Regions from separate parts of the Spirillospora sp. CA-142024 genome, predicted to be linked through region 3. Evidence: riboswitches for the same ligand, from Rfam matches in the RefSeq annotation. Region 3 holds a riboswitch; each other region holds the start of a gene.
The links. A riboswitch is a leader RNA that binds a small molecule or an ion and turns the genes downstream of it on or off. The one in region 3 is predicted to bind S-adenosylmethionine.

Region 1 (4,070 bases), 2.9 Mb from region 3:
CGGCAGTCGGGATCGGCACCGAAATCGCGCGGCGGGGCCGCACGCCCGCCGCGGACGACTCCGAGTGATCTGGGACCAGGCTTACGACCACTGACCAGCCACCATCTCGACAAGCAACCCCATCATGGCGGGCGCAGGTGTGGGCTTCCGTCCCTATCAGGGACGGCCGCGGCCGCCGGGTGTGGTCGCTGCGGACCGAACCCGGCGGCCACGGCCGCAGTGTCGGGACCAGGCGGCGTCAGGCCGCCGGGTGTTGCACGAGGATGGCGAGGATCAGGACGAGCAGGAGAGCAAAGATCATCAACGAAATGAACGTGACGATGGAGATGCCCCCGCTGACCTTGTCCCTGATGTCGCGCCGGTTCTTGGCGCGCTCGTCCCACAGGTGGGCGAGGCTGTCCGACCTGTGACTCCAGTGGATCAGGTTCATGACGCACGTGAACACCCACACGAGTCCGTGCACGCCGGTTTCCTGGCGGCTGTCGTACTGCCAGGACTGCACATCCCAGAGCAGCAGCGCCGCCAGTGCGAGCACGTACACGACCTGGGCGAGGCACGCCCTCACGGTCCTGAAGAGCGGTGACCGCGTGATCGGTTTCATGGTCGACTCCAGTTCTCTCGATTGGTCACGTCCGGTTGTGACCTGGCCGGACGTCGTTCGCCAGGAACCGTCCACGCCGTGCTCGCTCCGACCACCGGGGTCCACCCCCGAACCGAGTTGTTCAAGAACCCGTATGGGCGCGGTAACGGAAGGTTCCACAAAAGATCACTATCACTCGAGTGAGCGCCCTGGTTTTGTTAGGGGCGCTGGTAGCCCGGGGCGCTTCAGCACGCTGTGCGACTCACCGACGACCACTCGTAGCCGCCATGGGCGTCGTCTACGCGTCCCTCCCACAGGTGGTCTTGTCCAGCGATGACCTTGGCGTAGATCGACCTCGGCGCTCACCTGATGCGGACGCGACTCCTGCCGCCTCGCCGACGTCGTGGCGGCCCTCCCGCTGACCCGGCCCGCTCCCATCGGCGAACCGGCGTAGTGCCGCGACATGCAAGTGGACTGTGGGCCTCCAATGAATGGTGAGGTTAATAACGATTTAGGTCTCCGGGGTATCGGCACGATCGGCGGCCGTTCCAGCATGGGTGCTATGAGCGCTATCCACCCACGGCAAGGGTTCGCTGACCTCGCGCTCCAACAGTTGCGTGCCTGGCCTGCGCTCACGGTGTGCCGGGCCGGCGACGGCACCGGCAGGGGCCTGGCGTTCCAGACCCGTCAGATCGTGCACCTGCACACCCCGGACGCAGCCGAGGTCTACCTCACCTGGCCCGTGGTACGGCGCATGGGCAGCGCACTCACCGACAACAGCGGCGTGACGGTAGAGCCGGGCAGGGACTGGGTTGGGGTCCGACTGGACAGCCAGAGTGACGTCACCCTCCTGATCTCCCTGGTCAGCGTGGCGATCACGGCCAACACCCCCGCTCCGGGCGTCCCTCACCGGAGGATCGCTCCTTGCCCCCACGCCGAAACCGTCGCACGCTAGGAGTCGACGCAAGAACGACTTTCGTCAGCAAGGGGACACAGCGGTGACCGCAGAGCATCCACCGGCACAACACCCCCAAGAGAACTCGGCGAAACGTGAACAGCAGGCGTTGCAAAAGGTGACCAACCGCCTCCAAGAGTCGTTCGCCGACGCCTACACCCACGACCAGGTCACACAGACAGTGAACGACGTCCACCACCGCTTTGACGGCAAGCCCATCCGCGATTTCGTCCCCATCCTGGTCGAGCGGATGGCCCGCGAGCGACTGCGCATCTCAGACCAATAGGCCGGCCACCGCAGCGCAGCGCTGCCGCATCGAAATGCCCTGCCGACCGCGCCGGTCAGTCCGGGGCCGCTCGTCCGGCCCCAACCGCGGCAGAGCCGATCGCACCGCCCGGCGGTTACGCCCGACGGCCATGGATTGACGACGTCGGCCTGCGGGGGCATGATCTTTGCTCGGTGATTCATCCAGAGGATCTGAGGGACCTGGCCCTGTGACGGTCCGGCAACCTCCCCGGCGGGGAACCGCGGGAAAGGTGCCAATGCCAGGAACGATGAGAGAGAGCTGATGAGCGTGCGGCTTGATGTCCCTGTCCTTGCCGGTGATTTGGTGCGGCTGGAGCCGCTGGCAATGCGACACGCGTCGGATCTCGCGATGGCGGCCGAGGAAGATCGATCCTCCTACGATTTCACGCTGGTTCCTCGTGCTGACGAGATACCGGACTACGTGGCGACCCAACTCGCACGCGACGGGCTGACCCCGTTCGCGCAGGTCCGCCTCACCGACGGTAAGGCGGTGGGATGCACCGGCCTGTGGGATCCACGCACGTGGCCGGACCGGCCTGCCCTGCGGGCGATCGAGATCGGCTTCACCTGGCTGGCCGCCTCGGCGCAGGGCACCGGGATCAACACCGAGGCGAAACTGCTGCTGCTGTCGTATGCGTTCGACACGCTCGGCGTCGCCCGTGTCGATCTGAAGACCGACGCCCGCAACCACCGCTGCCGCCGCGCTCTGGAGCAGTTCGGTATCCCCTTTGAGGGCGTGCTGCGCGCTTGGTCGATATCGTGGGCCCGCGGCGAGGAAGGCAAGGTCCGCGACTCGGCCATGTTCGCAGTGGTCGCCACCGAATGGCCCGCCGTGAAACCGATGCTGCAAGCCCGCCGGGTGCGGCGTCGTTCAGGGTGAGTCCGTCGGTCAGGCCGTGAGTGCGTTCGTGTTGGCGGCGCAGGTGGTAGGCCAGTGGCGATCAAGTAACGCTAGGCGCCTTCGATCACGCCGGTCGCGATGGGCCACCTCTGGTGCAGGACGTGGTCGTAGCGGAGATGGCCGGCGTTGCCGGTCCCGGCGGGACTGATTCGACCACCAGATGGACCTGATGGCGGACCTGGGTGGTCTCCCGCACGGACTGTGAACCAGGCGCCCGGCCGGCAGTTCGGGGCAGCCGCGGTGGCCGGGCCAGGGCGCTCAACCGGACGATCCCGTCCGCCTTCATTGACGGCCGTCCCCGCGCGGGATCCCGTCGATCCGCCCGGTTCGCGGCACCCTCCCTTCGCCGCCAGAAGCTTGAGAAGGTCGAGGTAATCAGTTCACGTGTGCTTTGACTCCGTGCCACGTGATGTTTCCGGTGACAGTCCCAGCGCCCTGGACGGTCGTTAGCGCAAGAAAGTCCGGCCGGTCATCGGCCGGACGCAGCCAACCGAGAAACGGAGTCGATCATGACACCTGAAATCCGGCGCAAGAGACGGACCAGAACGAAGCATGTGCGGACGGTTCGCGCGTTCTCCGCCCAGATCATGCTCATGCTTGCGCTGGGGATGCTGCTCCTGACGGCGGCCTCCCCCGACAACGCCCTCTGGCAGTCGCTCCTGATTCCCCCGGGGTGGACGGTCGCGTGCATCATGTCCATGCTCCACTGGGAGAAGATGATCGACCGCCTGCGTGAGCGGTGGTGGAACGTCTCCGCGGATCAGGAGAAGGCCGAGAAGCTGCTCGACCGCTGGGGCCACGCCTGGCTCCTGCTCTGGTTGGGCGCCCTCCTATGCGGGCTCGGGTGGGCGCTCCTGGTCCTCACGAGCTACCTCCCGCAGTACTGACCGGCGGCCCCCGGGCCACCGTCACCTTCGCGGCTGCGGTCGCCGGGTCGGTCCAGTGGACCGCCCGGCGGCCCCGGCCGTCCTTGAGCTTGTTGTTTTGAAGCCGTCCCACTGAACGGCCTCATGCGTGCGTGGGCGCGGGTGACCCGCGAGTTAGAGCGGCCCGCGGATCGAGGGTGGTCGGCGCTTGCGGGCTGGCCAGCGCGGCGGTCAGCAACTGCCGGTGTGCCCAAGGCCTTCGCGACTCCCGCTGCCGCTACCCCGACCCGCGCACGCGCCCGATCTTTCGGCGACGAGCCTGTGGGACTCGTAGTAGGTCCACCTGGCATGTGCGGTCGGTGCATCTCCCCGGAGGGTTTGCAGCCAGATCGTGCGCTCGTAGGCACTGTCGATCAAGTTGCGGGGTCGCTCATTACCCCCTGGATGGCGGCGTCGCGTAGC
Region 2 (4,070 bases), 3.4 Mb from region 3:
CCTGCAGGATCAGCGGTTCCCAGTCGGCCGTGCCGAACTCGTCGGAGATCTGCTTGGCCATCTCCTGGACGGCCGCCGTGTACTCCCGGTACTCGGGCAGGTCGTACCGGGACGGGTAGGCGAACGCCAGGTGCACCACGCGGCCACGCCACTCGGGATGGTTGACGAGCAGTTCACGGTAAGCGGCGAGACCACGCACGATGTTCTTGGACAGTTCGGTCCGGTCGATGCGCACGATGAGCTGACGGTCGCCCACTTGTTCACGCAGCGCGCGCGCCCGCTCAGCGACGTCCTGTTCGGCGGCGCGTTGGCGCAGAGCCGTTCCATCGACGCCGAGCCCATGCACGCCTACGCGCGTGGTGTGGCCCGACCACGTGACCGTACGGGAGACGCGGTCGACGCGTGCGCCGGGCAGCAGCTCGCAGCAGTCGAGGAACGCCAGAGCCCATCGCTCGGTGAGGAACCCCGCGTGGTCGGCGCCGAGGATGCCGAGAAGGATCTGCCTGCCGATGTCGTCTGGGAGCAGCCTGTAGTACTCGGGTGGCGCCCAAGGCGTGTGCGAGAAATGGGCGATTTTCAGGTCCGGGCGACGATCGCGCAGCATCCGCGGTGCCAGCGACAGGTGATAGTCCTGGATCGCCGCCTTCGCTCCCTGGGCGGCGTCCCGTGCCAGGGCGTCCGCGAAGGCCGCGTTGTACGCCTCATAGGACTGCCAGTCGCGGCGGGCACGAGCATCGAAATGCGGGTTGCGCGGGGTGTCGTACAGAAGGTGATGGACGAACCACAGCGTCGAGTTGGCAACGGCGTTGTACGCACGGTGGAACGTGGCCGCGGGAATGTCGAGCATCCGTACCGCCGCGCCGCCGGTCTCGTAGCCCGCGAGATCCAGGCGGCCGTCCGGTGAACGGCGGGCCGCCGTCCGATCGGCCTCGCCCAGGCTCGCGCACACCCACAGCACGTCCGGGGTCTCGGCGGACGGCTCGGACCGCGTCCCGGCCGGGCGCGACGGGCCGGGGTCGCGCGGGGCGCCCGTGACGGCGGCGAGGCCGGACACCAGTCCGCCGCCCCCGCGCCGCATGGTGAGCTCGCCGTCGTCCGACAGCGAGAACGACACCGGACCCCGATTCGATGCCACCAGCACTTGGCTCATACCGGCAGGGTCTCAGTTGTGGCCGAGGCGCTTCAAAGTGACCCGCGTGGTGCGGGTCACTGCGTGCATTGTCCCGATTAGCCGGGAGTGCGGCGGGTACCCGACCGGAATGAGCAGGTCCGAGACGACGAAGACCGTGCTCGTCGCCGGTGCTGCGAACCTCATCCTCGCGATCACCAAGCTGATCGCCGGCCTGCTGGCCGGGTCCAGCGCAATGCTCGCGGAGAGCGCGCACTCCGTGGCGGACACCCTCAACCAAGGCTTCCTCTTCACCTCCCTGCAGCGCAGCGAACGGCCCCCCGATCGGCGCCACCCCTTCGGCTACGGAAACGAGCGGTACTTCTGGTCGCTGCTCGCCGCGTTCGGTATCTTCGTGGCCGGCGCCGGGTTCTCGATCTTCGAGGGCATCCTGACCATGACCGGTCACGGCGGCACCGGGACGACGGTGTGGCTCGCCTACGCCGTCCTCGCCCTCGGCGCGCTGCTGGAGGGGACGTCCTGGATCCGCGCCTTCTACCAGGCGCACAAGGAGACCCGCGACAACGGCCGCGACATCGTCGACCATGTCCGGCGGTCCCCTGACGTGACGTTCAAGACCGCGCTGTTCGAGGACACCGCCGCGATGATCGGCCTCGCGCTCGCCGCGGGCGGGCTGGCGCTGCGCCAGATCACCGGGTCCGAATTCTGGGACGGGCTCGCGTCCGTCCTCATCGGGCTGCTCCTCGTCGTCCTCGCCTTCGGGATCGGACGGGAGAGCATGGGCCTGCTCATCGGGCAGGCCGCCGACCCGGCCGCGCAGCGCGACATCCGCGCCGAGATCCTCCGCACCCCCGGGGTGACCGGCGTGGACGAGCTGCTCACCATGCACTTCGGCCCCGACCAGATCCTCGTCGCCGCCAAGGTCAACTTCTCCGACGACATCAGCGCCGACCAGGCCGAGGACGTAGCCGGAGAGATCGACCGGCGGCTCCGGGAGCGGCTCCCGATCGTCCGGCACGTGTTCCTCGACCCCACCCAGCGCACCGTCCCGCAAGGCATCGACCGCGTGATCAAGAACTCATCCGGGTAACGTCTCAATCGGTGGACCCGCCTGTCTGGCATCCGGTCAGTTCATGTAAAGTCACGCATACGAGCTCAAACCGCTCGTGGATTACACAACTGAATACCGCTCATCCAGAGGGGTGGAGGGACCGGCCCTGTGAAGCCCCGGCAACCACCCGGCTGACGCGCGCTCGCGATCCTGCGAGGCCGGCCGGGAGATGGTGCCAACTCCGGCCTGCGACCAAGGTGGCGCAGGGAAGATGGGGAGAAAGGCCTCGCTTCATGGCACTCACGCCTGCCACAGACCTCGGACCGGCTACCGCCCTCGTCTGCCGCGAATGCGGCTCCACCCGCGACCTCGGGCCCTACTACGCCTGCGAGGAGTGTTTCGGCCCCCTGGAGATCGCCTACGACTTCGGGGGCGTCACCAGGGCCGGCATCGAGTCCGGGCCCCGCAACATCTGGCGGTACCGCGGGCTGCTGCCCGTCCCGTCCAACGTCGCGGAGACGCCCAACACCGAGCCGGGCCTGACCCGCCTCGTCCGCGCGGACAACCTCGCGGAGAGCCTCGGCCTGCAGAGCCTGTGGGTGAAGGACGACAGCGGCAACCCGACCCACTCCTTCAAGGACCGCGTCGTCGCCGTCGCTCTGGCCGCGGCCCGCGAGCTGGGCTTCAAGGTGCTGGCCTGCCCGTCCACCGGGAACCTGGCCAACGCCGTCGCCGCCGCGGCGTCCCGCGCCGGCATCCGCAGCGCGGTGTTCGTACCGTCCAACCTCGAATCCCAGAAGATCATCACGACGGCCGTGTACGGCGGGACGTTCGTGACGGTGGACGGCAACTACGACGACGTGAACCGCCTCGCCTCGGAGATCGCCGGAGAGCAGGACGACTGGGCGTTCGTGAACGTCAACGTCCGCCCGTACTACGCCGAGGGCTCCAAGACGCTCGGCTACGAGATCGCGGAGCAGCTCGGCTGGCGACTGCCGGACCAGATCGTCGTCCCGGTCGCGTCCGGCTCCCAGCTCACCAAGATCGACAAGGCCTTCCAGGAGCTGATCAAGCTGGGCCTGGTCGAGGACAAGCCGTACCGCGTCTTCGGCGCCCAGGCCGCCGGCTGCGACCCCGTCGCCGCCGCATTCAAGGCCGGGCACGACGTCATCCGCCCGGTGAAGCCGGACACGATCGCCAAGTCCCTCGCCATCGGCAACCCCGCCGACGGCCCCTACGTCCTGGACGTCGCCCGCCGCACCGGCGGCGCCGTCGAGGACGTCACCGACGAGCAGGTCGTCGAGGGCATCCGGCTGCTCGCCCGCACCGAGGGCATCTTCGGCGAGACCGCGGGCGGCGTCACGGTCGCGACGCTCCGCAAGCTCATCGAGAACGGCACTCTCGACCCGTCCGCCGAAACAGTGATCATCAACTCCGGGGACGGACTGAAGACGCTGGACGCCGTCGCCCCGGTCGTCGCGCCGAGCGCGAACATCGCCCCGTCCCTGGACGCGTTCCGCGCCGCCGGCCTCGCCTGAGAAAAGGAGCACCATGAGCGTTTCCGTGCGAATTCCGACGATCCTGCGGACCTACACCGGCGGCGAGTCCGAGGTGAAGGCCGAGGGCGCCACCCTGCGCGCCGTCGTCGCCGATCTGGAGGCCGGTTACTCCGGCATCTCCGCGCGCATCCTGGACGACGCCGGCAAGATCCGCCGCTTCGTGAACGTGTACGTCGGCGACGAGGACGTCCGCTTCGCCGACGGCCTCGACACCCCGACTCCCGAAGGCGTCCAGATCTCCATCATCCCCGCCGTAGCGGGCGGCTGACACGTTTCCCCCCAAGCCCCGGCACGTCCATCGTGCCGGGGCTTTTCCATGCACACCGGGCGA
Region 3 (4,070 bases):
TCGTGGTCGTTGTTGGCGGCGGCGCGCAGGAGTTCGCGTTCGACGTCGTTCGCCGGCTGGAACTCGGACCGGGCCGTCTCGCGGGGCAGCTCGCGGTGCTGGCCGCTGAGCTCCTCCCACGGCGCGGACGCGCGGCCGACCTGCGGCGGGCGGCCGTCGCCCTCGGCGACCTGCCGGACGAACCAGGACGGCAGCCGCGCCTCGATGGGCAGGGCGGCGCCGACGCCGCGGGCGGGCGCGTCGATGGCGAGCCACCAGCGGGCGTCCGGCCAGGTCTCGGCGATGTCGCCGAACCGGACGGTCATGAAGTGCTGGACGGACGGGCCGAGGCAGGCGCGCATCGCCGCCGCTGACGTGTACACCAGGACGTGGACCCGGCCGTCCTCCTCCTGGGTCGGCCATGACGGCTGGGTGTCGCCCGCGAGCACGCCGTCCACCATCTCGGGCGGGACGGGTACGACCAGCTCGCTGTCCGCGATGAGGCGGAAGTAGCTCTCCTGGTCACCGGCCCGTACGGTCTCCTGCAGTCGGCGTTCCAGTTCCGACGTGGGTTGCCACGCGTCGGCCACGGCCGCCACCCCCTGTTTTTCTCCGTGCTCGTCCCCGCGCGACTGCCTACGCTACATGGGCGAACAGGACCAAAGAGCATAATCATCTGTCCGCCCGGGAGAGTCCGCAGGTCAGCGCGCCGCCAGCTCCGCGAGGGCGGTGAGGAGGCGGTCGATGTGCTCCTCGCTCGTCCCGAGGCCGACGCTCGCGCGGACGGCGGTCCGCTCCCCGCCCAGCAGGTGCCGGACGAACGGGTGCGCGCAGAACTTTCCGTCCCGGACGCCGATGCCGTGCTCCTCCGACAGGGTAAGCGCCACGTCGCGCGCGTTCCACCCGTCCACGATGAACGACACGATCCCGACGCGCGGCGCCCGGTCGCCCCACAACGTCAGCTCCCGGACGTGCGGGAGCGCCGCCAGCCCCGACCGCAGCCGCTCCACCAGCGCCTCTTCGCGGGCGGCCACGTCCGCCCAGGCCGGGGACAGCGTCTCGCAGGCGGCGGCCAGCGCGATGGCGCCCAGCACGTTCGGCGATCCTGCCTCGTGGCGCTGCTCGGCCGACGCCGCCCACCGCGTCGTCGCCCCGACCGACGCGCTCGCGCCGCCGCCCCTCAGGTACGGCTCGGCGGCGCGCAGCCAGTCGGCTCGTCCGGCGAGCACGCCCGCACCGAACGGCGCGTACAGCTTGTGGCCGGAGAACGCGACGTAGTCCAGGTCCAGCGCGGTCATGTCGAGCGGACGGTGCGGGACGAGCTGCGCCGCGTCCACCGCGATGCGGGCGCCGTTCCGGTGCGCGACCCGCGCCAGCTCGCCGAGCGGCCACAGCTCGCCGGTGACGTTGGACGCGGCGGTGACGACGAGCAGCCGCGACCCGGTCGGGGATTCGCGCAGTGCGCGGTCGGCGGCCGAGATGGCCTCGGCCGGGGTGGCGGGCGCCGGCAGCCGGACGGCGCGCTTCCACGGCAGCAGCGACGCGTGGTGCTCGGTCTCGAACACGACGACGCTCGTCCCGGCGGGGACGGCGTGCGCGAGCAGGTTCATCGAGTCGGTCGTGTTCCGCGTGAACACGACCGCCGACCGCCGCCACGCGCCGAGGAACGACCGGACCGTCTCCCGCGCCTCCTCGTACGCGCCGGTCGTGACCTGGGACGCGTAGCCCGCCCCGCGGTGGACGCTGCTGTAGTACGGCAGCGCACGGGTGACGGCCTCGTGCACCGCCTCCAGACAGGGCGCGCTGGCGGCGTAGTCGAGGTTGGCGTAGGGGACGTGGCCCCCGTCCCGCAGCGGCACGGGGACGTCCGCGCCGACGACGCGGGGAAACGGGCGAACCCGGACCCCCTCGGGGCGCGTCACAGCGGGCGTGATGGGAGCGAGCAGCGTGGGCATGCCGGAACCTTCCGGGTCAGGGACCCCGGGACGTCCGTCGGGATCCGCGCTTGCCGGGACGCGATGTCGCGTCCGGCCAGGTCCTCACCCGGGGCACCCCATCGCGGACGAAGGGTTGCCGGCCAGCAAGCCGGGGCTTGACGCTGGCGCTCATGACCTAGTGCGGAAGTATATGCGGGTCCCATCCGGGAGCAAGAGGGAGGGTGCGATGCGGTACGGGGTGGTTCGGGCGCTGGTCGCCGGCGCGGTGACGCTCGGCGCGTCCGGTCTGCTGGGCGCGTGCGGGACGGCGGGCGGCAACTCCGGCCAGGTGTGCACCGACACGAAGAAGGCGTTCCAACAGTACATCGCCCAGGTCCGGAGCATTCCGGCGGCGGAGCCCGCGCGGTGGCGGCAGGCGACCGAGCAGCTCGCCGGGCGCATCGACCGGCTGGCGAAGCAGGCCGACGACGACGCCCTGAAGAAGGCGCTGACGACCGAGGCGGACCGGCTCCGCGCCGCCGCCCCGGGCGTCGGCGGCGGCGACGTCTCCCAGCTCGACGCCGTGATGAAGGACACACCGGCCCGCATCGGCAAGGCCTGCGCCTGAAGGCGCAGGCCCGCGTCTGACCGAGGTCCTAACCGCTGGAGCCGAGACGGCCGATCGGGCCGTCGCCGGTGCCGCCGTCCCCGGGCCCGCCGCCGTCGCCGGTGCCCGGGTCACCGCCGTCTCCGTCGCCTCCGCCGGGGTTGGTCGGCACGATGGTCGGCAGGCCGGTCGGCGGCGCCGGGGTGTCGGGCGCCTCCGTGGACGGCGGCGGCGCGGACGGGCCGGTCGGGCCCGGCTGCTCCGGGCCGCCCGGGGTCGGCTCCTGAGTCGGCTGCTCGCCGTAACTGCCGCCCGGTGTCATCGACGGCGACCCGAACGACTCGGGCTCATATCCCTTGATGTTCACCGCGTCGGTCATGTACGAGCGCCAGATCTGCGCCGGCAGCTGCCCGCCGTAGGACCCGTAGCCGGGGATGTTCAGCGGCTTTCCGTCGCTCCGGAACATTGCGACGGTCGTCGCCATCTGCGGGATGAACCCGTTGAACCAGATCGCGCGGCCCTCGTCGGTGGTGCCGGTCTTGCCGGCGACGTCGCGGCCGTCCGGCAGCTGCGCGCCCGTCCCGGTGCCGCCCTGCACGACCTTCTGCATGGCGTACGTGGCGTCCCGCGCGTTCTGCTGGCTGAACGCCCGGTTGCCTTTCTCGGTGAACGTGCGCTTGTGGTTCTCGTTGTCGGTGACGGACTTCACCACGAACGGCGTCCGGTGGACGCCCTCGGACGCGAACGTCGCGTACACGCCCGCCTGCTGGACGGGGTGCAGCGACACGATGCCGAGCGGGAACGTGGCGGCGTCCCGCTGCGCCGGCTTCATCTGGGACGAGGGGATGCCCATCTTCTCGGCCATCTTGACGATCTGCTCGTTGCCGATGTCCTGGCCGAGGTTGACGTAGGCGGTGTTGATCGAGTGCTCGGTGGCGGTGACGAGGTTCACCATCCCGAAGTTCTCGCCGCTGTCGTTCTTGATGGACGAGCCGCCGAAGTACTGCGGGGAGCTCCCGTCGTAGCTGGTGGCGAGCGACTTCCCGTCGTCCAGCGCGGCGGCCAGCGCGATCGGCTTGAACCCGGACCCGGCCTGCGCCCAGTCGCCGAAGGCGCTGCTCAGCGCCTCCTCCAGGTAGCCGCGGCCGCCGTAGAACGCGAGCACCTGCCCGGTGGACGGGTCGACCGACACGCCCCCCGTGCGGATCTTCTTGCTCATCCCGGTCGGGGTGTTCTGCGTGACGGAGCGCTTCATCGCGTCCATCAGGCGCTTGTCGAACGTCGTGGTGATCTTCAGGCCGCTGCGGTTGATCTCGTCCTCGCTGTAGCCGCGGCGCTCGGTGAGCTCCTTCTTGGCCACGTTGACCATGTAGCCCCGCTGGCCCTTGAGGACGTCGGTGATCTTCTCCTTGACCGGGACCGGGAACTTCAGCGACGCCGCCTGGGTGGAGCTGAGCGCCCCGTCCCGGACCATGTTGCCGACGATCGCGCGCCAGCGCTGCTCGGCGTAGACGCGGTGGACCCCGGTCGGCTCGGCGAAGTTGCTCGGCTGCTGGATCGCGGCGGCG

Region 1: another riboswitch for S-adenosylmethionine. It lies ahead of ACQPZP_RS04375 (GNAT family N-acetyltransferase); the one in region 3 lies ahead of ACQPZP_RS34070 (aminotransferase class V-fold PLP-dependent enzyme).
Region 2: another riboswitch for S-adenosylmethionine. It lies ahead of thrC (threonine synthase); the one in region 3 lies ahead of ACQPZP_RS34070 (aminotransferase class V-fold PLP-dependent enzyme).

Annotation. Positions count from the first base shown of each region.
Region 1 covers NZ_CP192077.1:868,668-872,737, forward strand. Annotated here, with positions in the region: gene ACQPZP_RS04355 (hypothetical protein) at 1-68, shown strand, start outside; gene ACQPZP_RS04360 (hypothetical protein) at 239-601, opposite strand; gene ACQPZP_RS04365 (luciferase family protein) at 1,143-1,535, shown strand; gene ACQPZP_RS04370 (three-helix bundle dimerization domain-containing protein) at 1,579-1,821, shown strand; SAM riboswitch class I at 1,997-2,096, shown strand; gene ACQPZP_RS04375 (GNAT family N-acetyltransferase) at 2,104-2,721, shown strand; gene ACQPZP_RS04380 (hypothetical protein) at 3,252-3,629, shown strand.
Region 2 covers NZ_CP192077.1:1,379,763-1,383,832, forward strand. Annotated here, with positions in the region: gene ACQPZP_RS06855 (alpha,alpha-trehalose-phosphate synthase (UDP-forming)) at 1-1,150, opposite strand, end outside; gene ACQPZP_RS06860 (cation diffusion facilitator family transporter) at 1,260-2,219, shown strand; SAM riboswitch class I at 2,317-2,458, shown strand; gene thrC (threonine synthase) at 2,474-3,718, shown strand; gene ACQPZP_RS06870 (MoaD/ThiS family protein) at 3,732-4,007, shown strand.
Region 3 covers NZ_CP192077.1:7,215,621-7,219,690, reverse strand. Annotated here, with positions in the region: gene ACQPZP_RS34075 (SseB family protein) at 1-569, opposite strand, end outside; gene ACQPZP_RS34070 (aminotransferase class V-fold PLP-dependent enzyme) at 681-1,934, opposite strand; SAM riboswitch class IV at 1,976-2,092, opposite strand; gene ACQPZP_RS34065 (hypothetical protein) at 2,143-2,523, shown strand; gene ACQPZP_RS34060 (transglycosylase domain-containing protein) at 2,552-4,070, opposite strand, start outside.